One region of the Allobosea sp. FBZP-16 genome, then DNA from elsewhere that is predicted to be linked to it. Evidence: predicted binding sites of a transcription regulator. Region 1 holds the regulator's gene; each other region holds the start of a gene.
The links. The regulator LexA, encoded in region 1, represses DNA repair genes until DNA is damaged. The targets are predictions, from matches to a motif close to TGTTCNNNNTGTGTTCNG.

Region 1 (7,831 bases):
TGTAGACCCGGTGACCGAAGCCCATCAGGCGGAACGGATCGTTCTTGTCCTTGGCCTTGGCGATGTATTTCGGGATGTTGTCGACGCTGCCGATCTCCTCGAGCATCTTCAACGCCGCCTCGTTGGCGCCGCCATGCGCCGGGCCCCACAGGCAAGCGACGCCAGCGGCGATGCAGGCAAAGGGGTTCGCGCCGGAAGAGCCAGCGAGCCGGACCGTCGAGGTCGACGCGTTCTGCTCATGGTCTGCGTGCAAGGTGAAGATGCGGTCCATCGCGCGCGAGAGAACCGGATTGACCTTGTAGTCCTCGGCCGGCACGGCGAAGCACATGCGCAGGAAGTTCGAGGTGTAGTCCAGCGAGTTGAGCGGGTACACGAAGGGCTGGCCGATCGTGTACTTGTAGGCCATTGCCGCCAGCGTCGGCATCTTCGCGATCATCCGCATCGAAGCGATCATGCGCTGCTGCGGATCGGAAATGTCGGTCGAGTCGTGATAGAACGCCGACATGGCGCCGACCGAGGCGACCATCACGGCCATCGGGTGCGCATCGCGGCGGAAGCCCTGGAAGAAGCGGGCCATCTGCTCGTGCACCATGGTATGGCGCGTGACGCGATAGTCGAAGTCAGCCTTCTGCGCCGCCGTCGGCAGCTCGCCGTAAAGCAGGAGATAGCAGGTCTCGAGGAAGTCGCCGTGCTCGGCGAGCTGTTCGATCGGGTAGCCGCGATGGAGCAGGACGCCCTCGTCGCCATCGATATAGGTGATCTGCGACTCGCAGCTGGCGGTCGAGGTGAAGCCGGGGTCGTAGGTGAACATCCCGGTCTGGCCGTAGAGCTTGCTGATGTCGATGACCGACGGTCCGATCGAACCCGCTTTGACCGGCATGTCGACGGTCTTGCCTTCGACAGCCAACTGGCTGGTATTTCCGCTCATGGGTCCGATCCTTTCAGGCTCGTTCTTCAGTCATGTGCCCGGTCGAACGGGGGCACCGGCTGCGTGTCGCGTTCCGGCGTCATCCGAACGGCCCACGATGACGGCTCCATGACGGGAATGTCGGGACGTCCGGGCGGGCAGGGTTCATCGAACTGATTTTGAAGCATTTTTTATGCCGAACCGGCAGCGGGAGCTGCCAGTCCGCAGCGCGTTGCTAGACCAATTCCGCGAGGGGTTCAACCGACCGGTCATTAGCCTTTCCGACGCGTCAGGCCGCGTCGGCGAGCCGCGCCAGCACCTCGTCGCGACCGAGCACCGCCATCACGTCGAACAGGCCGGGCGAGGTGGTCTTGCCGGTCAGCGCCGCGCGCAGGGGCTGCGCCACCTGGCCGAGCTTGACGCCGCTTTCTTCGGCGAAATCGCGGATCGCGCTCTCCAATGGCGGCGGCGCCCAATCCGACACCGCCGAGAGCTTTTCCGCCAGTTTCGGCATACGCTGGCGCGCAGCCTCGTCAAGCAGGGCGGCCGCCTTGGGCTCGAGCGCCAGTGGACGCTGGGCGTAGAGATAGGAGGCGCTATCGATCAGCTCGATCAGCGTCTTGGCGCGCTCCTTCAGGCCGGGCATCGCCGCCATCAGCTTGGCCTCCAGCTCGGGAGACGGCTCCGTGCCGATGCCGCGCGGCGGGCCGATTTCCGACCAGATCGCCTTCAGCGCCGTCATCAATTCGTGATCGGCGGACTCGCGCATATAGAGACCGTTAAGGTTCTCGAGCTTGGCGTAGTCGAAGCGGGCCGGCGAGCGGCCGATCGAGGAGAGGTTGAACAGCGAGATCATCTCTTCGGGAGAGAAGATCTCCTGGTCGCCATGGCTCCAGCCGAGGCGCAGCAGGTAGTTGCGCAGTGCGATCGGCAGATAACCCATCGAGCGATAGGCCTCGATGCCAAGCGCGCCATGCCGCTTCGACAGCTTGGCGCCGTCGGCCCCGTGGATCAGCGGGATATGCGACATGCTCGGCACGGTCCAGCCGAGCGCCTGGTAGATCTGCGTCTGGCGGGCGGCATTGGTCAGGTGATCCGAACCGCGAATGATGTGGGTGACGCCCATGTCGTGATCATCGACGACGACGGCGAGCATGTAGGTCGGGTTGCCGTCCGAGCGCAGCAGCACGAGATCGTCGAGATTCTCGTTCTGCCAGGTGACGCGGCCCTGGACCTCGTCCTCGACCACGGTCTCACCGGTCTGCTCCGCCTTGAGGCGGATCACCGGCTTGACGCCTTCGGGCGCGGTCGACGGGTCGCGGTCGCGCCAGCGTCCGTCATAACGCCACTGCTTGCCCTCGGCGCGCGCCGCTTCGCGCTCCGCATCGAGCTCCTGCGGCGTCGCATAGCAGTAATAGGCCTTGCCGGCGGCGAGCATCTGCTCGGCGACCTCGCGATGGCGGGCGGCGCGCTGGAACTGGTAGACCGTCTGCCCGTCCCAATCGAGGCCGAGCCAGGCGAGGCCGTCGAGGATCGCGGCGATTGCGCCCTCGGTCGAACGTTCGCGGTCGGTGTCCTCGATGCGCAGCAGCATCTTGCCGCCATGGCGGCGGGCATAGAGCCAGTTGAACAGCGCGGTGCGGGCGCCGCCAATGTGCAGGAATCCGGTAGGCGACGGCGCGAAGCGCGTGACGACCGTGTCACTCATGAAGGAAGGCTCCGGCGGAACGGGTAAGCGTGAGGCGAGGGCGATCGGGATACGGGCCTCGGCCGGGGCTGACATCCGGCGCCGCCGCTGTAACATGGCTTGCCGGCTGCCGTTAAGAGCCTCCTGCGGGGAGGGGGCGCGATCATCGCGCGGCCGCGACGGGGGATGGATGCTCTCCTACGGGCCGGAACAGCGCCGTAGCAGGGTGGGCGTGCTGGCTCTGCCTGCGCGCTTGCGGCGCGGCGCCCATTTTTCCCAGCCATTATCTGCTTTCCTGCCCGATTGGGGCGGCCGCCTCCGCCAGGCGTTCGAAACCGAGATCGAGCGCCGCCGGCTGTTCAATTGGCTTCCGGTCTGCATGGGGGCCGGCGTGCTGCTCTATTTCCTGGCCGATCGCGAGCCAGGGCTGGCCGCGCCCTTGGCCGGGCTGGTGCTGTGTGCGCTCGCCGCGCTGCTGATGCGGCAACGGCGGGCCATCATAGCGATCTGCATCGCGACCGCGGCGGCCTTTGCCGGCTTTACGGCCGCGACCTGGCGGACGGCGAACATCGCGGCGCCGGCGCTCGCCCGCAATCATGTCGGCAAGCTCACCGGCTTCGTCGAGGCGCTGGAGCAGCGCGAGAAGGGCGTGCGCATCGTCATCCAGGTCACGGACCTGCCGGGCGTCGATCCCGGGCAGCGGCCTCGGCGGGTGCGCGTCACCACGCCGGTGACCACGCTGAAGCCCGGCGACCATATCAGCGCGACCGCCCGCCTGCTGCCGCCGCCAGGCCCGGCGCGCCCAGGCGGTTACGACTTCGCCCGCGATGCGTTCTTCCAGGGCGTCGGCGCCGTCGGCAACATCGCCGGCAAGATCGCGCTCGCGCCGCCGCCCGTGCCGATGCCGCGCCGGCTCGCCCTGGCGGTCGCGATCGACCAGGCCCGTAACGCGCTGACCGAGCGCATCGCGACCAGTGGCGGCGGGCAGGCAGGAGCGATGGCGGCGGCCCTCGTCACCGGCAAGCGCGGGCTGATCAGCGAGCAGACCAACAACGACCTGCGCGCCGCCGGCATCTACCACATCGTCTCGATCTCCGGCCTGCACATGGTGCTGGCTGCCGGCACGATCTTCTGGCTGGTGCGGGCCTTGCTCACGCTGTCGCAGACGGTGGCGCTGCACTGGCCGGTGAAGAAGCTCGCGGCGCTCGTCGCCATGCTCGGTGCCACCGCCTATTGCATTTTCTCCGGTGCCGATGTCGCTACCGAGCGCTCGCTGATCATGACGCTGGTCATGCTCGGGGCGATCCTGGTCGACCGGCCGGCGCTTTCCATGCGCAACCTCGCTCTGTCCGCGATCATCGTGCTGCTGCGCGAGCCGGAGGCACTGCTCGGGCCAAGCTTCCAGATGTCGTTCGGAGCGGTCGCGGCGCTGATCGCCTTCGCCGAGCGCTGGCAGGAGCGGGCGCCCGATGCCGCGGCCGCCGCATGGCCCTGGCCGCTGCGCCCGCTCTGGCTCTCGGCCGTGGGAATCCTGACCACCACCATGGTCGTGACCGCGGCGACGGCGCCCTATGGCGTCTACCATTTCCAGACCTTCAACCCGTTCGGCCTGCTCGGCAACGCGCTGGCGCTGCCCTTCGTCTCGCTGATCGTGATGCCGGCCGCGGTCTTCGGCGTGCTTGCCTATCCGTTCGGACTCGACTGGCCGGCCTGGGCGCTGATGGGCTGGGCCTCCGGATATGTACTCCAGCTCGCCCATTGGGTCGCCGGCATCGACCGCTCGACCGTGGCGCTGCCCGCTTTCGGCTCGACCGCGCTGATCCTGTTCTCGCTGTCGTTGCTCTGGCTGACCTTATGGACGACGGCGCTGCGCTTCCTTGCCGCGCTGCCCTTGGTCGGCGGGCTGGCGCTGGCCTCGGCCCCGTCGCGGCCCGACATCCTGATCGAGCGAGACGGCTCGGGTGTGCTGGTGAGGGGGCCGGAGGGCAAGATGGTGCTGGCCGGCAAGCCGAGCCGCTTCGTGCTGACGCAATGGCTGCATGCCGACGGCGATTCGCGTGCGCCCGACGATGCGGCGCTGCGTAATGGCGCCGCTTGCGATCCGCGTGGCTGCGTCATCCGCCTCCCGGATGGCCGCTCGGTAGCCTATACGCGCGACCGGATCGCCTTGGTCGAGGACTGCCTGCGCGCCGATCTCGTGGTGACGTCGCTCTACTGGACAGCACCTTGCGCAGCCCGCCTGATCGATCGCAGTGCCCTCATCCGTGATGGCGCGACGGCGTATCACGCGGCCCGCGGCGGCTGGCGCGCCTATACGGCCGACGAGGTCACGCGCCTGCGCCCCTGGACCCGGGCACGACCGGAACCGAAGCCGGCGTCAGAACCAGCGCTTGCTCCGGCGACTGCAGCCGCAACTGCGGAGCCGGCAGAGGACGCCGAGGCGCTTCAGTAGCGCCGCATCAGGTTGACGAGCCGGCCCTGGATCTTGACCCGGTCGGGCCCCAGCACGCGCGTCTCATAGGCCGGGTTGGCGGCTTCGAGCGCGATCGAGGAGCCGCGCTTGCGCAACCGCTTCAGCGTCGCTTCCTCGTCGTCGATCAGGGCAACGATGATGTCGCCGGTATTGGCGGTATCCTGCTTACGGATGACGACGGTGTCGCCGTCGAGGATGCCGGCCTCGATCATCGAATCGCCGCGGACTTCCAGGGCGTAATGCTCGCCGCCGCCGAGCATGTCGGCTGGCATCGTGACGCTGTGGCTGCGGTCCTGGATCGCCGAGATCGGCGTGCCGGCGGCGATGCGGCCCATGACCGGGATCGAGACGGTCGAGCGCCCGCTTTCCTCGGCAGCCGGTGGTCGCGGCTTCGTCAGATTGGCTGCCGGCGTCGGGGGAGGCGGGGTCTGGCCGAGGCCGCCCTGGACAACGGAGGGGCTGAAGCGGCCGCGCTGTGCCTGCGGCCCGCCGATGCCGTCCGGCATCTTGATGACTTCGAGCGCACGTGCCCGGTTCGGAAGCCGGCGAATGAAGCCGCGCTCCTCCAGCGCCATGATCAGCCGGTGGATGCCGGATTTGGAACGCAGATCGAGCGCATCCTTCATCTCGTCGAAGGAGGGCGGCACGCCGGATTCCCGCAGGCGCTCCTGGATGAAGCGAAGCAGTTCAAACTGTTTGCGTGTCAGCATGGTCGCGCCGCTCGCCTCTCGGGCTAGAATCGAAACAAAGCACGAACACCATACGCGTTCGCCTTGTGTTCCGCAAGGGGAGCGCTGTGATGAGAACTGATCCTATTTGAGACATGCCGTCCCGGGCGACTGCATGGAGACCGGGATCCCGAAAGAGGTTCCGGAATGGATCCCGGATCGGCGCCGCTGCGCGGCTTGTCCGGGATGACAACCTGAGAGCGGGAGAGTTGACTAAAGCAACTCCGCAATTCTCCGAACCGCGGAATTGCTTTAGGTCTTCGCTTTATCGCATTTTCTTCACGCGAACCGGTGTCCACTTCGCTCGAAAATGCTCTAGCGCAGCCGGATGATGCGGCAGGGATCGCCGGCCTTGGCAGGCTCGGCGAAAGCCGGGCGGATCACCAGCGCCTCGGCCCGCGACAGGTTCGCCAGCATCGAGGAATCCTGCTTGGCGAAGGGCCTGACCCGTCGCTCGCCCTCAATGATCTCGGTGGTGGCACGCAGATAGTCCTGGCGCTCGTCATTGGCCGGCAGGTCGACGGCCAGGGTGGCGGGCTCGCTGCGGTCGCGCTCGGGATCGGCGATGCCGAGCAGCGCCTCGACCAGCGGCATGGCAAAGAGATGGCCGCAGACGATCGAGGAGACCGGGTTGCCGGGCAGGCCAAGCGCGACCATCGGGCCGAGGCGGCCCATCATCATCGGCTTGCCCGGGCGCATTGCGATCTTCCAGAAACCGAGCGCCATGCCCTGCGCCTTCAGGGCCGCCTGGACGAGATCGTGCTCGCCGACGGAAGCACCGCCGAGGGTGATCAGGACATCGGCGCCGGCGGCGCGCGCCGCGTCGATCTTGGCGGCCAGATCGGGGTGGTTGTCGCGGGCGATGCCGAGGTCGAGCGCCGTGCCGCCGGCCTGCTCGATCAGCGCGGCGAGCGCGAAGCTGTTGGAGGCGACGATCTGGTCGGGGCCGACCGGCTCGCCCGGCAGGACGAGTTCGTCGCCGGTGGCAAGGATCGCGACCAGCGGCTTGCGGCGGACCGAAAGCGTCGGGTGGCCGGCAGCGGCGGCCAGACCGAGCGCAGCGCTATCGAGGCGACGACCGGCCTTGAGCAGGACCTCGCCAGTCTGAAAATCCAGCCCGGCCGGGCGGATGAACTGGCCCTTGCCCGCTGGCTTGGTGACGCGGATGACCGGGCCGCCGACGCCCTCGGCATGCTCCTGGATCAGGATCGCATCGGCACCGTCGGGGATCGGCGCGCCGGTGAAGATACGCACCGTCTCGCCGGGCCCGACCTGGCCGGAAAAGCCGCGGCCGGCGGCGGATTCGCCGACGACCTTGAGCTCTTTGCCCAGGGTGAGATCCGTGGCGCGTGCGGCGTAGCCATCCATGGCCGAATTGGCGAAGGGCGGCTGGGTCCTGAGCGCCGCGACGTCCTCAGCCAGCACCCGGCCGGCGCAGTGCGCCAGCGCCAGCGTCTGCGCCGGCGTCGGGCCGGGCACGCTGTCGAGCAGCGCCTTGAGCGCAACCGGGACGGGGGTGAGGCTCATGCCTATGGTCCTGCGATCTCGTAGGTTCCGGACTTGCCGCCGGATTTATGCACGAGTCGGACGCCTTCGATATGCATGGCGCGATCGGCCGCCTTCACCATGTCGTAGATAGTGAGGCAGGCGACACTGACGGCGGTCAGCGCCTCCATCTCGACTCCGGTCTTGCCGGTCAGCTTGACCTCGGCGCGGACGCGCACGCCCGGCAGGGCCTCGTCGATCGACAGGTCCACGGAAATCTTGCTCAGGAGCAGCGGGTGGCAGAGCGGGATCAGCTCGTGCGCGCGCTTGGCCGCCATGATGCCGGCGAGGCGGGCGGTGCCGAGCACATCGCCCTTCTTGGCCTCGCCGTCGCGGACGATCGCCAGCGTCTCGGCTTGCATCACCACATGGCCTTCGGCGATCGCCGTGCGGACAGTCTCGGCCTTGTCGCCGACATCGACCATATGGGCCTCGCCCTTCTGGTCGAGATGGGTGAGGCGGCTCACGCCGCCGCCTCGGCAGTCTTGCCG
Region 2 (7,831 bases), on a different contig from region 1:
GCAGTCGGATCGGCGTTCTCCAGGATACGCTCGGCGACCAGGCCGGAATTCTGACGGATCGTCGTCTCGATCTTGGCGGCGACGTCGGGATTGGCCTTGAGGAAGGTCTTGGCGTTTTCGCGACCCTGACCGAGGCGCTGGCTGTCGAAGGAGAACCAGGCGCCGGATTTCTCGACGATGCCGGCCTTGACGCCGAGATCGACCAGTTCGCCGGCCTTCGAGATGCCTTCGCCGAACATGATGTCGAACTCGACCTGCTTGAAGGGCGGCGCGACCTTGTTCTTGACGACCTTGACGCGGACCTGGTTGCCGGTCGCTTCGTCACGCTCCTTCAGCGTCGAGACGCGACGGATGTCGAGGCGGACCGAGGCGTAGAACTTGAGCGCATTGCCGCCGGTGGTCGTCTCGGGCGAGCCGTACATCACGCCGATCTTCATGCGGATCTGGTTGATGAAGATGACCATGCAGTTCGAGCGCGAGATCGAGGCGGTGAGCTTGCGCAGCGCCTGGCTCATCAGACGCGCCTGCAGGCCGGGCTGGTTGTCGCCCATCTCGCCCTCGATCTCGGCACGCGGCGTCAGTGCGGCCACCGAATCGACGACGAGCACATCGATCGCACCGGAGCGGACCAGCGTGTCGGTGATCTCGAGCGCCTGCTCGCCGGTGTCGGGCTGCGAGATCAGCAGGTCGTCGAGATTGACGCCGAGCTTGCGGGCATAGACCGGGTCGAGCGCGTGCTCGGCGTCGACGAAGGCGCAGACGCCGCCCTTCTTCTGGGCTTCGGCGATGGTGTGGAGCGCGAGCGTGGTCTTGCCGGAGGATTCAGGGCCGTAGATCTCGACGACGCGGCCGCGCGGCAGGCCGCCGACGCCGAGCGCGATGTCGAGCCCGAGCGAGCCGGTCGAGACCGTCTCGATCTCGATCGCCTGCTGGTTCTTGCCCAGGCGCATGATCGAGCCCTTGCCGAAAGCCCGTTCGATCTGCGAGAGCGCCGCATCGAGCGCCTTGGCCTTGTCCATCGAAGAGCCTTCCACGAGCCTGAGATTTGCCTGATTCACGACGTGCGCTCCTTATGGCAGGGGCGCGACCACATCTCAATCCGCGCCATGGGGATGACTATGGTCATGGTTTGTTCTCTCCCGCAAGTTCTTTTTTTGTTCTTGCTGCAGCGCGTCCCGGTTGTGCTCCGGCAGGATGATCGCGCCCGGCTCCCAGGGTATAAGGCGTCATGCGCAAGTCCCTGATCAAGCTCCTCCTGATCCCGCTCGACCTCGTGGTCGGGTTCGTCATTCTGGTCGACGAATTGCTGCGGCCGCTCTACCGGCCGCTGATCGCCTGGTTCGCCTCGCTCAGGCTGGTGGGGCGGCTGGAAGATGCGATCGGGCGGTTGCCGCCCTATGGCGCGCTGGTCGCGCTGGCGATCCCCTTCGCCATCGTCGAGCCGCTGAAGCTGCTCGGCCTCGTGTTCCTGGCGCGCGGGGCGCTCACGGCCGGCATTGTCACGACCGCGGTCGGCCATCTCGCCGGCTTCCTGCTGGTCGAGCGCGTCTACCATGCCGGGCGAGCGCAACTCCTCACCATTCCCTGGTTCGCGCGGATCATGGGCTGGATCGATGCCATCCGTCAGGCGGTGATCGGGCGGATCAAGGCCAGCGCTGCCTGGCGGCGGGCGGTCGAACTCGTACAGGTGGTGCGTGAGCGCTTGCGTGGGTTCAGGGGCTGGCTCGCCAGCCTGCGCGCCTGATGCGCTCAATGCTCCGGATCGGCCTGCCAGGCGGCGGCGAGCCGTTCCAGCTCCAGCGTGTAGCAATACAGCGCGAAGACGATGGCGAGCAGCAGGCCGGAGCGCCAGACCAGGCTGAAGCCGTCGCCGAGCTTGGTCAGCTCCGGCAGGTGACGCAGGAAATAGAGCGAGGCGAGCGCACCGCCGACGATCGCACCGAGGCGGGCGGCGAAAGCCAGCAGATGGCCGAGAGCCAGGCTGTGGAAGCCTGTGGGTACCGGCAGTCGGTACAGGCGGCTCCAATAGCAAAACTGACCCAGCAACGCCGCCACGCAGATCTGAATCAGGATGTCGGTCGGTAGCATCTGCTGCTCGCCGATATGCGCGACCAGCACGCGGAAGGCGATGTGGATGTGGAAGAGGATCACCAGCGCGCAGGCTGTCTGCACGATCAGCAACAGCGTGTAGGCGAGGACCGGCCTTTGCGTCATGCGGCTCACGATAGAGGGCCGTCAGGCGCCGATCAAACCGCCTGGCTTTGCGCCGTCGCAGCGAGCGAGGCGGCGGCGCGGCCAGCCGCCTCGACATAGGCGGGGTCGCGATGGACGAGCATGACCGAGAAGGCGCCGTCCATGAGCAATACGACCTGGCGGGCGAGTTCGTCGGGAGCGGCGGCGCCATGCTCGGCGCAGGCGGCGGCGAGCCAGCGCTCGAAGCCGGCCTTGTGGCGCGCGCCGATCCTGATCGCCGGATGGCCGGGCAGGTTGGCAAGCTCGGCGGCGGTGCGCAGGAAGCCGCAGCCCTTCCAGCGCGGATGGCGGGCGGAGCGTGCTAGGTTCTGGAAGATCGCCTCGATCTTCTGCGGCAGGCCCCCCTCGGCCTTGTCGAACCAGCCGGCCATCAGCTTGAGATTGGGCTGGTCGCGCGCCTCGAGATAGGCGGCGACGAGCTCGTCCTTGCTCTCGAAATGGTAGTAGAGCGTGCGCTTGGTGACGCCGGCCTTCTCAGCCACCGCATCGACGCTGACGGCGCGGATGCCCTCGCCGTAGAAGAGCTTGCTGGCGGCCTCGATGATGCGGGTGCGCGTCGGTTTGTCGGGTTCGGTCATGCCTCGATGTATACCGTACAGGTAGTATACATCGTCAAGCCGCGAGTGCAGCTTCGATCGGTCGAAACCGGAAGAAGGCCAAGGCCATGCCCGATAATGATCCCATCCTGATTCAACAGCGCGAGGCGATTGCGACGCTGACGCTGAACCGGCCCGAGAAGCTGAATGCGCTGAGCTACGGCTTGATCGACCGCCTGCTCGAGGTGCTCGATGCGATCGAGGTCGATCCTTCGGTCCGGGCGGTGATCCTGACCGGCGCGGGCGAGCGCGCCTTTTCGGCCGGCGGCGACATCCACGAATTCTCGCGGAGCGTCGCGGCCGGGCCGGAGCAGGCGGTGCGCGATTTCGTCCGCCGCGGGCAGAAGCTGACGGCGCGGCTGGAGGCCTTCGGCAAGCCGGTGATCGCGGCGGTGAACGGGCTCGCCTATGGCGGCGGCTGCGAGGTCACCGAGGCGGTGCCGCTCGCCATCGCCAGCGAGCGGGCGATGTTCGCCAAGCCGGAGATCAATCTCGGCATGCCGCCGACCTTCGGCGGGACACAGCGCCTGCCGCGCCTCGCCGGCCGCAAGCGCGCCATGGAGCTGCTGCTGACGGGCGATCCGTTCACGCCGCAGCGGGCGCTCGATATGGGGCTGATCAACGCGGTGGTGCCGCATGAGGAGCTGCTGCCGGCGGCGCAGGCGCTGGCGCAGCGCATCCTCAGGCATTCGTCCCTGGCTGCGGCGACCATCCTCACGGCGGTGACGCGCGGCATCAACGCCAGCATCGCCGAAGGGCTGCTGATCGAGAGCGAGCAGTTCGCCCGCATCGTGCCGACGGCCGATCTGCGCGAGGGGCTCGACGCCTGGATGGCGCGGCGCCAGCCGGTCTATTCCGGCGGCTGGTCGCAGGTCGCCAAGGCCGGGTGAGGGAGCGGGCATGAGCGACCATTCGAGCTTCAGCCGCGAGGCTTTCGCCGCCTTCCGCGCCGATGACCGGCCAGGGCCGGTGCAGATGCTGAACCTGATCCGGCTCAATGCCGAGGCGCAGTATCCGGACGGACCGCATGGCGGCGGCCGCGAGGCATTCGCGGCCTATGGCCGGATCAGTGCGCCGGTGCTGACCCGGCTCGGCGGGCGGATCATCTGGCGCGGCGGCTTCGAGCAGATGCTGATCGGCCCGCGGGGCGAGCGCTGGGACATCTGCTTCATCGCCGAATATCCCAGCGTCGAGGCCTTCGCGGCGATGTTCCGCGATCCGATCTATCGCGAGGCGATGATGCATCGGCAGGCGGCGGTGAAGGATTGCCGCCTGATCCGGCTGGCGGCGCGGGAGGCGGGGGTGACCTTCGCCGGATAGGGCAGGGTCGCTCAGCCATGCTTCAGGCGCCCGATCAGGCCGTGGATGTCGCCGAGCACGAAGAGGTCGCGCACCAGCCCGTCCTCGAAGGTGAAGGCCGGCGCGCCATGCCACCAGACATGGCGGCCGCTCGGCGGCACTCCGAACATCTCGCGGCGATGGAAGCCGTGGAAGCGCAAGCGCCCGAAGACGCGGTTGCCTTCCTCGACCATTGCCAGGATGTCCGAGGTGTACGCGCCGAGCGCGCCGGTGACCCAGTCGACATAACCCGCGAATTCGCGATGGCCGCGCAGGACCGGGCCGAGCGAGCCGCGAAAGGTGAAGTCCTCGTGGAAGATCCGCGGGATCAGCGACTTGTCGGCGTGGTCCCACATCTCCTTGTAGAAGACCCTGACGATCTCCTTCTGCGGCGAGAGCGTAACGCCGGCGAAGTCGAGGGCGGGCTCGTCGGGCGGCGCCTCGCGTCCCTGCGGCATCTCAGTCATGCTCGCCTCCCATGCCGCCGCAGGCCATCGCAGCCAGATTTGCGCACGCTCTGCCGAAGATGCGCCGAAGGGCACAGCAAATCTCGCACAGCGCCGTTGGCAAACTGCCCATACCGAGCGGGCTTCGGAGCACGATTTGAACGTCTGCGAGCCCTCATCCTGAGGAGCCATTCCCGGAGGAATGGCGTCTCGAAGGATGCTTCAGGAGGCTCCCGAATCATCTCAAGCATCCTTCGAGACGCCGCTGCGCGGCTCCTCAGGATGAGGGCTGAGTGTGAGACAGATCAGTTCGCTGACGGTACCGCGTGCTCACCCCGCCGCGTGGGGCGTTTCCGCCGGGGCGGGAACGGTCGATCTCTTGCCGCCCAGCCTGCGCGACAGTCCTTCCATGAACAGGAAGATCACCGGGGTGATAAACAGCGTCAGCACCTGCGAGACGATCAGCCCGCCGACGACGGCGAGGCCGAGCGGCTGGCGCAGTTCCGCGCTGGCGCCGGCGCCGATCGCGATCGGCAGGGCGCCGAGGATCGCCGCCAGCGTCGTCATGATGATCGGCCGGAAGCGGCGCAGGCAGGCTTCGCGGATCGCAGTGTCCGGCGGCTCGCCGGCGCGCTGCAGTTCGAGCGCGACGTCGATCATCATGATCGCGTTCTTCTTGACGATGCCGATCAGCATCAGGAGCCCGATCACGGCGATGACCGAGAGGTCGAGGCCGAAGAGCTTCAGCGTCAGCAGCGCGCCGAGCGCCGCCGCCGGCAGGCCGGTCAGGATGGTCAGCGGGTGGATGAAGCTCTCGTAGAGGATGCCGAGCACGATGTAGATCGTCAGCACCGCACCGGCGATCAACAGGCCCTGGTTGCCGAGCGACTGCTCGAAGGTCTTGGCGACGCCGGCGAAGCTGGTGCCGATCTGGGCGGGCAGGCCGAGTTCGGCCTTGATCGCGTCGATCCGCTGCACGGCCTCGCCGAGCGCGCGGCCGGCCGGCAAATTGAAGGAGAGGGTGACGGCCGGGAGCTGGCCGAGCTGGTTGACGGTGAGCGGGCCGGCCTTGCGCTCGATCCGGGCGAAGGTGCCCAGCGGGACGAGCGCGCCGGAGGAGGAGCGGAAGCGGACCTGGTCGAGCCGGTCGTTCGACCACTGGATGTCCGGATTGAATTCGATGATGACCTGGTAGCTGTCGCTGGTGGTGTAGATCGTCGAGATCTGGCGCACGCCGAAGCCGGAATAGAGGCTGGAGCGCAGCACGTCGGCGCTGATGCCGAGCGACTGCGCCTTGGCCCGGTCGACGACGAGGTTGGCGAGCAGGGCCTTGTTCTGCAGGTCGGTGGTGACGTCGACGAAGAGCGGGTCGTGCTGCAGCGCCTCCAGCATCTTCCCCGACCAGTCGGATAGAGCGGCCTGGTCGATCGACTGCATCACGAACTGGTACTGGCTCTTGGAGGAGCGCGCGCCGATGTTGAGGTTCTGCACCGGCGACATATAGGTCGCGATGCCGGGGATGGCGGCGAGCTGGCGACGCAGCTCCGCCAGCATCTGCTGCAGCGGCGGGCGCTGGTCTTTCGGTTTCAACTCGACGAAGAGCCGCCCGGCATTGAGGCTGCTCGACTGGCCGCTGGAGCCAATGGTCGAGGCGACATGGCTGACATAGGGCGAGCTGCGGAAGACCTCCTCGACCTTTTGTTGCAGCGCCGACATGGCGTCGAAGGAGATGTCCTGGCGCGCCTCGGTCGCGACCTGGAGCTGGCCGATATCCTCCTGCGGGAAAAAGCCCTTGGGGATGGTCACCACCAGCCAGGCGCTGGCGGCGACGCTGGCGAGGAAAATCATCAGGACGGTGCGCCGGTATGTCAGGCTGAGGTCGAGCCCGGCGCGATAGGCGCCGAGCACGGCGTCGAAGCCGCGTTCGAGGAAGGCGAGCCGATCCTTCTTTCCAGGCTCCGCATGGCCGGCTGCGCTGGCGCCGAGGCGTGCGCACATCATCGGCGTCAGCGTCAGCGAGACGAAGGCCGAGGCGAGGATGGCGACCGTGACGACGACGGCGAACTCGTTGAAGACGCGCCCGATCACGCCGCCCATCAGCAGCACCGGGATGAAGACGGCGACCAGCGAGAGCGAGATCGAGATGATGGTGAAGCCGATCTCGCTCGAACCCTTCAGCGCCGCGTCGAAGGCCGAGAGCCCATCCTCCTCCATGTGCCGAACGATGTTCTCCAGCATCACGATCGCATCGTCGACGACGAGGCCGACCGCGAGCGTCAGGCCGAGCAGCGAGATGTTGTCGATCGAGAAATCGAGCAGGTACATCGCCCCCAGCGTGGCGATCAGCGAAATCGGCACCGCCACCGCCGGGATCAGCGTCGCGGTGAAGCGGCGCAGGAACAGGAAGATCACCGCGACGACCAGCACGATCGTCAGCCCCAGCGTGAACTGCACGTCCTCGACCGCTTGGCGGATCGAGGCGGAGCGGTCGTTGAGCAGGCCGAGCGTCGTCGCCGGCGGCAGCAGCGACTGCATCTGGCCGATCGCCGTCTTGACCTTGTCGACGACATCGACCGTGTTGGCGTCAGGCTGGCGGAAGACGGCGACGACGAGGGCGCGCGAGCCGTCATACCAGCTGGCGAGCTGCAGGTTCTCGACGGAATCGATCACCTTGGCGACGTCGCCGAGCCGGACCGGGCGGCCATCGCGGGTGGCGATGATGATGTCGGCGAAATGGCCGGCGTCGGCGAGCTGGGTCTGCGCCTCCAGCGTCAATTGCTGCGGGCCGGACTGCATAGTGCCGACCGGGGTGTTGACGTTGGCGGCGGTGATCGCCGCCTGCAATTCGTTGATGCCGATGCCGCGGGCGGCGAGCGCGGTCGGATCGACCTGGATGCGCACCGCGTATTTCTGGCTGCCGAAGATCTGGACCTGCGCCACGCCCTCGACAGTGGAGAGGGTGGGGGAGAGCACCTGCTGGACGAAGGCATCGATCTTGGAGAGCGGGGTGACGTCGCTCTTCAGCGCCAGCAGCAGGATCGGGGCGTCGGCGGGATTGAACTTGCGGTAGCTCGGCGGCGTCGTCATGTCGACCGGGAGCTGGCGCTGGGTCCGGGCGATCGCCGCCTGGACGTCGGCCGCCGCCGCGTCGATATCGCGGTCGAGCGCGAACTGGATCGCGATCGAGGTATTACCGAG
Region 3 (7,831 bases), on a different contig from region 1:
CATAGGCGGCCGGATGCGCCTTGACCGGGGCGGTCGGCGGGGCCGGGCGGTCGCTCCAGAGCGCGTCGATCGGGTTCGGCGTCACCGCGACCAGCGTGCCGCCAGCGCCTGCGACCGCCTTCTCCAGTTTCGCGACGCCGTCGACGGTGTGGAGCCAGGGATCGTAGCCGAGCTTGCCGCCGGCCGGCAGATTGGCCTCGACCCATTTGTCGAGAGGGGTCTCCTCCATCTTCGTCGGGGTCACGACATTCGTGTCGGTCTGGTCAGCGGACTGGATGGTGTAGCGGCCGTCGACGATGAGCGCCGCCTTGTCCGCGAGCACGACGGCGTTGCCGGCCGAGCCGGTGAAGCCGGTGAGCCAGGCGAGGCGCGCCATATGGGCGGGGACGTACTCGCCCTGGTGCTCGTCGGCACGCGGGACGATGAAGCCGTCGAGGCCCTGCTTCGCCAAAGCGGTGCGCAAGGCCGCGACCCGGGGGGCAACCTGCGACGGATCGCTCGGTTCGGAAAAGGACTGGAAGCGGCAGGCGGCGCGGGAATCGGTCATGTCTGGCTCGGCAAGGCGGGATTTACGGCACATTCGCCTCCTCGTGCATGAAAGGCCAGCGCAAAACTGCCGTTTCGACCCTGCTTTCGCAGCAGGCTCGCACTGACTCCAAATTGAGCGATCTGCCGTTTGGTTATGCGATCTGCGCAGTCGTTAACGGATTTCGTTTTTCGTCATGCGTTTTTTGCATGTTGTGCATATGCGAACATATCTTCTCGCAAGTGCGAAGACGGCCCACTTTAGTCGCATAAGAGAACGAGGAAGCGACCGGGACTGTCCTTCGTGATCTCGAGGAGAGACCCTATGACCTATGTGCTGAATTCCACTGACGTCCTTCCGGCCGCGACCCGCGCCGAGACGACGGAGACCAAGACCGCCGGCCGGGGCTTCTGGCAGCGCCTCTATGCGGCAATGATCGAGAGCCGCCGCCGTTCTGCCATGCGCGAGCTGCGCGCCCATAGCTATCTGGTGCGCGAGAGCGAGCTGGTACTCGGCGGCTTTCCGGCGACGACGCTGACAAGCGACGCAGAGCTGCCGTTCAACCGCTGACCGTCAAGCGCCGCTGGCCGCGAACCGCGCCGCGCGCTTCAAACCAAGGAACCAAGACCATGATCGCCATGATCAAGCATGCCTACGACTCGATCGTCGACGCCGCCAAGTTCGCCGCCGCGGTCTGGCACGACGCCCGCGCCATGCAGGCGCAGGCCGAAGAGAAGTACGGCCACCTCGGCTTCTGAGCAGTCACGGCGGCGAAACCAGCCGCCGTCTCTTCGAAGTGTAGGGCCTAGTAGAGGCGGCGCGGCCTGGGGGCTGCGCCGCCTCTTTTCATGACCAGCGTCGCCCAGCCCTCGCGCGAGGAGCGCCTGGCCAGCGCCAGCCCCTGATGGCGATAGGCCGAGACCACGCCGGCGACGTCCATCTCCAGCAGCCCTGACAGGATCACAGTGCCGTCGTCCGACAAAGCGCGGGCGATCGTGGGCGCCAGCTTGCGCAGCGGGCCGGCGAGGATGTTGGCGAAGATCAGGTCGAAATGGCGTGGCCGGTTCGCCTTGGCGTGGCGCAGGCCGGGCGCGACATAAAGGTCGAGCGCCTGCGGGGCGTGGTTGACCCTCCCATTGTGGGCCGAGACCTCGATCGCGATCGCGTCTATGTCGCCGGCGACGACCCTGCGCTTGACCTGCTTGGCGAGCGCCAGCGCCAGGATGCCGGTGCCGGTGCCGACATCGATGGCGTTGCGCGGCCGGCGCTTCTTCAGCTCGGCGTCGAGCGCCAGCAGGCAGCCGGCGGTGGTGCCGTGATGGCCGGTGCCGAAGGCGAGTGCCGCTGCGATCTCGATCGCGACATCGTTGACCTTCACCGCGTCGCGGTCATGCGAGCCATGGACGAGGACGCGGCCGGCACGCACCGGCTGCAGGCCCTCCAGGCTGGCCGCGACCCAATCTTTCTGATTGACCGTGGTGAAGGGCGTCGCATCGATGCTGTCGCCGACGATGGGGCGGAGCATGTCGCGCACCGCCTCCTCGTCCGGATGGGTGGCGAAATAGATCTCGACCTTCCAGGGCGCATTCAGCGACAGGGTTGTGACGCCGCTCTCGACCTCGAAGGCGGAGACGGCCGTCTCCGTGGGGTCGAAGACCTCGCCAAGGAGCTCGGTCAAGGCACGCGCCTTGTCGCCGCTGGTTTCGAGTTCGAGGACGGTCGCGACCGTCGAGGGGAGGAGGCCTTCGCGCATTGGCGCGGCTTAGCAGGGGGCGAGGCCGATGTCATGCACCGTGACGCAACCTGCTTGGCAGGGACATGATCTCCCCTAAGCTGACTTTTTTCGCCGTTAGGGAAGGTCAGCCATGTTGTCGCATGTCAGCGTCGGGACCAAAGCGTTCGAACCGGCCTTCGCCTTCTACGAGGCGCTGTTTTCCGAGCTCGGCCATAAGCTGCGTTTCTGCGATCGCGAGAAGCCCTGGGCCGCTTGGCAGCAGCAGGCCGGCGGCCGGCCACTCTTCCTTCTGTCGGCGCCCTTCGATGGTGAGGCCGCGAGTGCGGGCAATGGCCAGATGATCGCCCTTCTGGCTGGTGACCGTGCAACCGTCGATCGCTGCCATTCCACCGCGCTGGCGCGCGGCGGAAGCTGCGAGGGCCCGCCCGGCCTGCGGCCGCACTACCATCCCAACTATTATGGCGCCTATTTTCGCGATCCGGATGGCAACAAGCTGTGTGTCTGCTGCCACGAGGCGGAGTAGCGGGGGAGGCGAACGGCGAAGCAATCGCGGAGCATCGAAGAGGCTCCGGATCGCTTCGCCTGTGCCGGCAGTTCGTGGCCGACGTTCAGCCGTGCTGGGCGGCGAGCTGGGCGAAGATCGCGCCGAGCTGGCCGTTCTCGGCGGCAAAGCGCAGCGGCTTGCAGCGCTCGACGATGATCTCGCCGGAGGCTGGGGCACTTTCGAGCAGCGTCATAACTTCGCTGGTGAACTCGGCCAGCGGCATTGCTGCGGGGTCGACCGCCTGCTGCGGGCCGAGCAGTTCGGTCTGTACGTAGGGCGGAGCGATCTCGATCACCTCGACCGAAGTGGCCTTGAGCTGCTCGCGCAGCGCCATCGACCAGGAGTGGATCGCAGCCTTCGTCGCGCTGTAGGTCGGCGTCGACGCCAGCGGCACGAAGGCGAGGCCGGAGGAGACGGTCAGGATCGCCGCCCGCTCCTGCTTCAGCAGATGCGGCAGCAGGGCGGCGGTGAGCCGGATCGGCCCGAGCAGATTGGTCGCGATCGTGTCCTCGGCGGTGGCGAGGAAGTCGCCGGCCGCGACCTTTTCGCTGCGCATGATGCCGGCATTATGGATGACGACGTTGAGCGCCGGGAAGCTCTCGACCGCCTGCCTGGCGAAGGCCGCGACATCGTCCTTGTCCTGAATGTCGAGCAGGAGCGCCTCCATGCCCGGATTGGCTGAGGTCACCTCATGGAGGAGCTGCTCGCGCCGGCCGGCGATGACGACCTGGTTGCCGGCCTTGTGCAGGGCCTCGGCCATTGCCCGGCCGATACCGGAGCCGCCGCCGGTGATGAGGATGGTGTTGCCGGTGATGTTCATCGCAAATCCCTTTCCTGGTTGCGACACCTCAGCTGGCGTCGATACTCTTCAACGGTAAGAAGGCTCCCGAAAGTTCGATACGCACCAAAAGGAGAGTGTCGCAATGCATGCGATCCGTGAGGCGATGGCGGCGATGCACAAGCGCAGCGAGGAAATCCCGCCGGTCTCGAAGGCGGTGGAGTCGCTGGTGCGCCAGGTGATCGCGCAGGTCGCCGACAAGTGGACGATGCTGGTCCTGGAAGCGCTGGAGGAGCACGGCACGCTGCGCTTCACCGAATGCGGGCGCATCGTCGGCGGCATCAGCCAGAAGATGCTGACCAAGACGCTGCGCGAGATGGAGCGCGACGGGCTGGTGGTGCGCACCGTCCACCCGGTGATCCCGCCGCATGTCGACTATACGCTGACCGAGCTCGGCCGTGAGCTCAGCGCAGCCTTCTGCGGCGTCTGGACCTGGGCGGAAACCTATCATGCCGAGGTCTCGGCGGCGCGGCGGGCCTTTCGGGAGCGGGAGGAGGGGTAGGTTACCCTCGCCCCGAATGCCGCCTGTTCCCTCATGGTCGGGCTTGTCCAGACCATCCACGTCTTCGTTCGGGTGTTGCGGTGTTCGAGACGTGGATGCTCGCCACAAGGGCGAGCATGACGAACTGGATTAGCGTGCTGTCAGACCTTCGCAGCGCAACTGTTCGCGGCCGCCCTCATAGCGCCGGCGGTTGCCGTGCTGCATGGTCTTGTGATCGGCGCAGCAGCCATTCGCCTTGTGCGGCTTGCAGAGCAGGCAGCCGGCGCGGGCGCTCTTCGGGCGTTTGAGTTTGTGGTTCATGGCGACCTCCCAGCTGCGAAATATCACGGCTGAACAGGATGGTCACAACAGTTGGATTGTCGTCCCGGGCGGAGCGCAGCGTAGACCCGGGACCCATTCCGGAACTTCTTTCGGGTAGGCTCAGGAATGGATCCCGGATCGGCGCGGCTGCGCCGCTTGTCCGGGATGACTCGTGTTGGTGAAGGGCCGCTACCCAGCCTTCTGCACGAAGCTATCCAGAACCATCTTACGCCCCGCCTTGTCGAAATCCACCGTCAGCTTGTTGCCGTCGACGCTGGCGACCGAGCCGGGGCCGAACTTGACGTGGAAGACGCGGGCGCCGGGGTCGAAGGCCGAGGTTCCCGTCGACTTCGCCGTCAGCTCACCCTCGATCAGCATCGGGCCGCGCTGGCGGCCTGAACCGAAGCCGCGCTGGCCGGCTTCGGAGAAGCCGGAGCTGCTGCCGCCGGAGCCGAACTTCGCCTTGTTCTCCTGGGCGCGCTGCCAGCCCGGCGTCTGGTAGGAGGAGCCGAAGCTCTCCATGCGCTCGAAGCGCGAGGCGCCGTAGCCGCCCTGGCCGTAGGCCGTGGGCGCCTGGACGACCTCGACATGGTCCTCCGGCAGTTCGTCGATGAAGCGCGAGGGCAGGCTCGACTGCCAGAGGCCGTGGATGCGGCGGTTCGAGGCGAAATAGAGCTTGAGGCGCTTGCGGGCGCGGGTCAGGCCGACATGGGCGAGGCGGCGCTCCTCCTCCAGCCCGGCGCGGCCGTTCTCGTCGAGGGCGCGCTGGCTCGGGAACAGCCCTTCCTCCCAGCCGGGCAGGAAGACGGTGTCGAATTCCAGCCCCTTGGCGGCGTGCAGCGTCATGATCGAGACGCGGGCGCCGCCATCGCCGCTATCGGCGTCCATCACCAGCGAGACGTGCTCGAGGAAGGACGGCAGGTCGGGGAACTCGTCGAGCGAGCGCACCAACTCCTTGAGGTTTTCCAGGCGCCCGGCGGCGTCGGCCGAGCGGTCCTTCTGCCACATCTCGGTGTAGCCGCTCTCCTCCAGCACCAGCTCGGCGAGCTCGCCCTGCTGCATGCTCTCGGCGCGTCCCGACCAGCGGGCGAAGGCCTCGACCAGCTCACGCAGGGCGGTGCGGGCCTTGGGCTTCAGTTCCTCGGTCTCGACCACGGCCCGGGCCGACTGCATCAGCGAGAAGCCGGTGGCGCGGGCATGGTTGTGCAGCAGCTGGATGGTGGCGTCGCCGAGGCCGCGCTTGGGCACGTTGACGATGCGCTCGAAAGCGAGGTCGTCGGTCGGGCTCACGACACAGCGCAGATAGGCCATCGCGTCGCGGATCTCGGCGCGCTCGTAGAAGCGCGGGCCGCCGATGACGCGATAGGGCACGCCGACATGGATCAGCCGCTCCTCCATCTCGCGCATCTGCGCGGAGATGCGGACGAGGATCGCGACCTGGGAAAGGTTCTCGCCCTTGGACTGCATCGCCTCGATCTCGTCGGAGATCAGGCGCGCTTCCTCCTGGCTGTCCCAGGCGCCGGTGATGGTGACCTTCTCGCCGGCCTCGTCCTCGGTGCGCAGGGTCTTGCCGAGGCGGCCCTCGTTGCGGGCGATCAGCTTGGCGGCGGTGGCGAGGATATGGCCGGTCGAGCGGTAGTTGCGCTCCAGCCGGACCACGGTCGCGCCTGGGAAGTCGTGCTCGAAGCGCAGGATGTTGTCGACCTCGGCGCCGCGCCAGCCATAGATCGACTGGTCGTCGTCGCCGACGCAGGCGATGTTGCGCCGGCCCTGGGCCAGCAGTCGCAGCCAGAGATACTGGGCGACGTTGGTATCCTGGTACTCGTCGACGAGGATGTAGCGGAAGCGCTCGTGATAGCTCACCAGCAGTTCCGGATGCTCGCGGAACAGCGTCAGGCAATGCAGCAGGAGATCGCCGAAATCGACGGCGTTCAGCGTCTTGAGCCGGTCCTGATAGGCGGCGTAGAGCTTGCCGCCCTTGCCGTTGGCGAAGACGCCGGCTTCGCCCGGCGGCACGTCCTTGGGCGCGAGGCCTCGGTTCTTCCAGCTATCGATGAAGCCGGCCAGCATCCGGCCGGGCCAGCGCTTCTCGTCGATCCCCTCCGCCTGGATCACCTGCTTCATCAGGCGGATCTGGTCGTCGGTGTCGAGGATGGTGAAATCGGAGCGCAGGTCGACCAGCTCGGCATGGCGGCGCAGCAGCTTGGCCGAGATCGAGTGGAAGGTGCCGAGCCAGGGCATGCCCTCGGCGACCGGGCCGACGAGGTTCGCGACGCGCTCCTTCATCTCGCGCGCCGCCTTGTTGGTGAAGGTCACCGAGAGGATCTGCGAGGGATAGGCGCGGCCGGTCGCGATCAGATGGGCGATGCGGGTGGTGAGGACGCGGGTCTTGCCGGTGCCGGCGCCGGCCAGAACCAGCACGGGGCCGTCGGTCGCCTCGACCGCCAGGCGCTGCTCCGCATTGAGCCCCTGCAGATAGCCAGCCGCCGGCTGCGCGGCCGCGCGCGATGCGAGGCCGCCAGGGCGGGGCAGGGGGGCGGAGGTGGTGTGGTCTGACAAGTTGACGCTGCTCGATCGTGATTCGTTCTACGGTCAATATAGGGTGTCGCGCGCGCGATTGCTGGATCAGGATGCAGCCGCGAACAGGATAAGCCGCAGGAGCGACCGATGCCGTCAGCAGGATCAGCGCCGGGGCAGGCCCATCAGGTCACCAACCAGGTGCCGCCGCTGGCCGATTACGACGCCTATGCCGCCGATCCGGTGCTGAGGGCGGCGATCGCGGCCTTCGACGCCGGCTGGGCCGATGAGCGGCTGCACGAGGCCGGCCGGACGGTCGGCGCCGCCGAGACGATCGAGATGGCGCGGCTCGCCAACCGGCACGGGCCGGAACTGCGCAGCCATGACCGCTTCGGCAACCGCATCGACCAGATCGAGTTCCATCCGGCCTGGCACGCGCTGATGGCCCGCGCCATCGGCCAGGAGACGCATGCGCTGGCCTGGAACCGGCCGGGGCCGGGCGCGCAGGTGGCGCGGGCCGCGCTGCAATATCTCTGGTATGGTTGCGAGAGCGGCATCTGCTGCCCGATCTCGATGACCTATTCGGCGATCCCGGTGCTGAAGCAGGATCGAGCGCTCTGGGCGCAATGGGGCGGGCTGATCTCCTCGAAAACCTACGACAAGACTCAGGGGCCCGCTCAGGCCAAAGCAGGCGCGACCGTCGGCATGGCGATGACCGAGACGCAAGGCGGCTCGGATCTGCGCCAGACCCAGACCATCGCCTATGACAATCGCGACGGCACCTATTCGCTGCACGGCAGCAAGTGGTTCTTCTCGGTGCCGCATTCCGACGTCTTCCTGACGCTGGCGCGCAACGAGGAGGGCATCTC

Region 2: the regulator LexA is predicted to act here: its motif matches at 1,145-1,162, upstream of recA (recombinase RecA).
Region 3: the regulator LexA is predicted to act here: its motif matches at 7,017-7,034, upstream of CXY91_RS00295 (UvrD-helicase domain-containing protein).

Annotation. Positions count from the first base shown of each region.
Region 1 covers NZ_LNCQ01000022.1:574,500-582,330, reverse strand. The annotation lists gene gltA (citrate synthase) at 1-928, opposite strand, end outside; gene gltX (glutamate--tRNA ligase) at 1,197-2,615, opposite strand; gene CXY91_RS09025 (ComEC/Rec2 family competence protein) at 2,827-5,046, shown strand; gene lexA (transcriptional repressor LexA) at 5,040-5,777, opposite strand; gene CXY91_RS09015 (molybdopterin molybdotransferase MoeA) at 6,111-7,322, opposite strand; gene moaC (cyclic pyranopterin monophosphate synthase MoaC) at 7,325-7,807, opposite strand; gene trpC (indole-3-glycerol phosphate synthase TrpC) at 7,804-7,831, opposite strand, start outside.
Region 2 covers NZ_LNCQ01000012.1:254,220-262,050, forward strand. The annotation lists gene recA (recombinase RecA) at 1-1,058, opposite strand, end outside; gene CXY91_RS03785 (hypothetical protein) at 1,229-1,744, shown strand; gene CXY91_RS03790 (hypothetical protein) at 1,750-2,214, opposite strand; gene CXY91_RS03795 (TetR/AcrR family transcriptional regulator) at 2,247-2,831, opposite strand; gene CXY91_RS03800 (crotonase/enoyl-CoA hydratase family protein) at 2,918-3,739, shown strand; gene CXY91_RS03805 (DUF1330 domain-containing protein) at 3,750-4,169, shown strand; gene CXY91_RS03810 (ester cyclase) at 4,181-4,654, opposite strand; gene CXY91_RS03815 (efflux RND transporter permease subunit) at 4,964-7,831, opposite strand, start outside.
Region 3 covers NZ_LNCQ01000005.1:48,488-56,318, forward strand. The annotation lists gene CXY91_RS00265 (aminopeptidase P family protein) at 1-547, opposite strand, end outside; gene CXY91_RS00270 (hypothetical protein) at 851-1,096, shown strand; gene CXY91_RS31080 (hypothetical protein) at 1,156-1,284, shown strand; gene CXY91_RS00275 (50S ribosomal protein L11 methyltransferase) at 1,332-2,279, opposite strand; gene CXY91_RS00280 (VOC family protein) at 2,392-2,784, shown strand; gene CXY91_RS00285 (SDR family oxidoreductase) at 2,870-3,625, opposite strand; gene CXY91_RS00290 (winged helix-turn-helix transcriptional regulator) at 3,750-4,145, shown strand; gene CXY91_RS29945 (hypothetical protein) at 4,275-4,445, opposite strand; gene CXY91_RS00295 (UvrD-helicase domain-containing protein) at 4,635-7,004, opposite strand; gene CXY91_RS00300 (acyl-CoA dehydrogenase family protein) at 7,113-7,831, shown strand, end outside.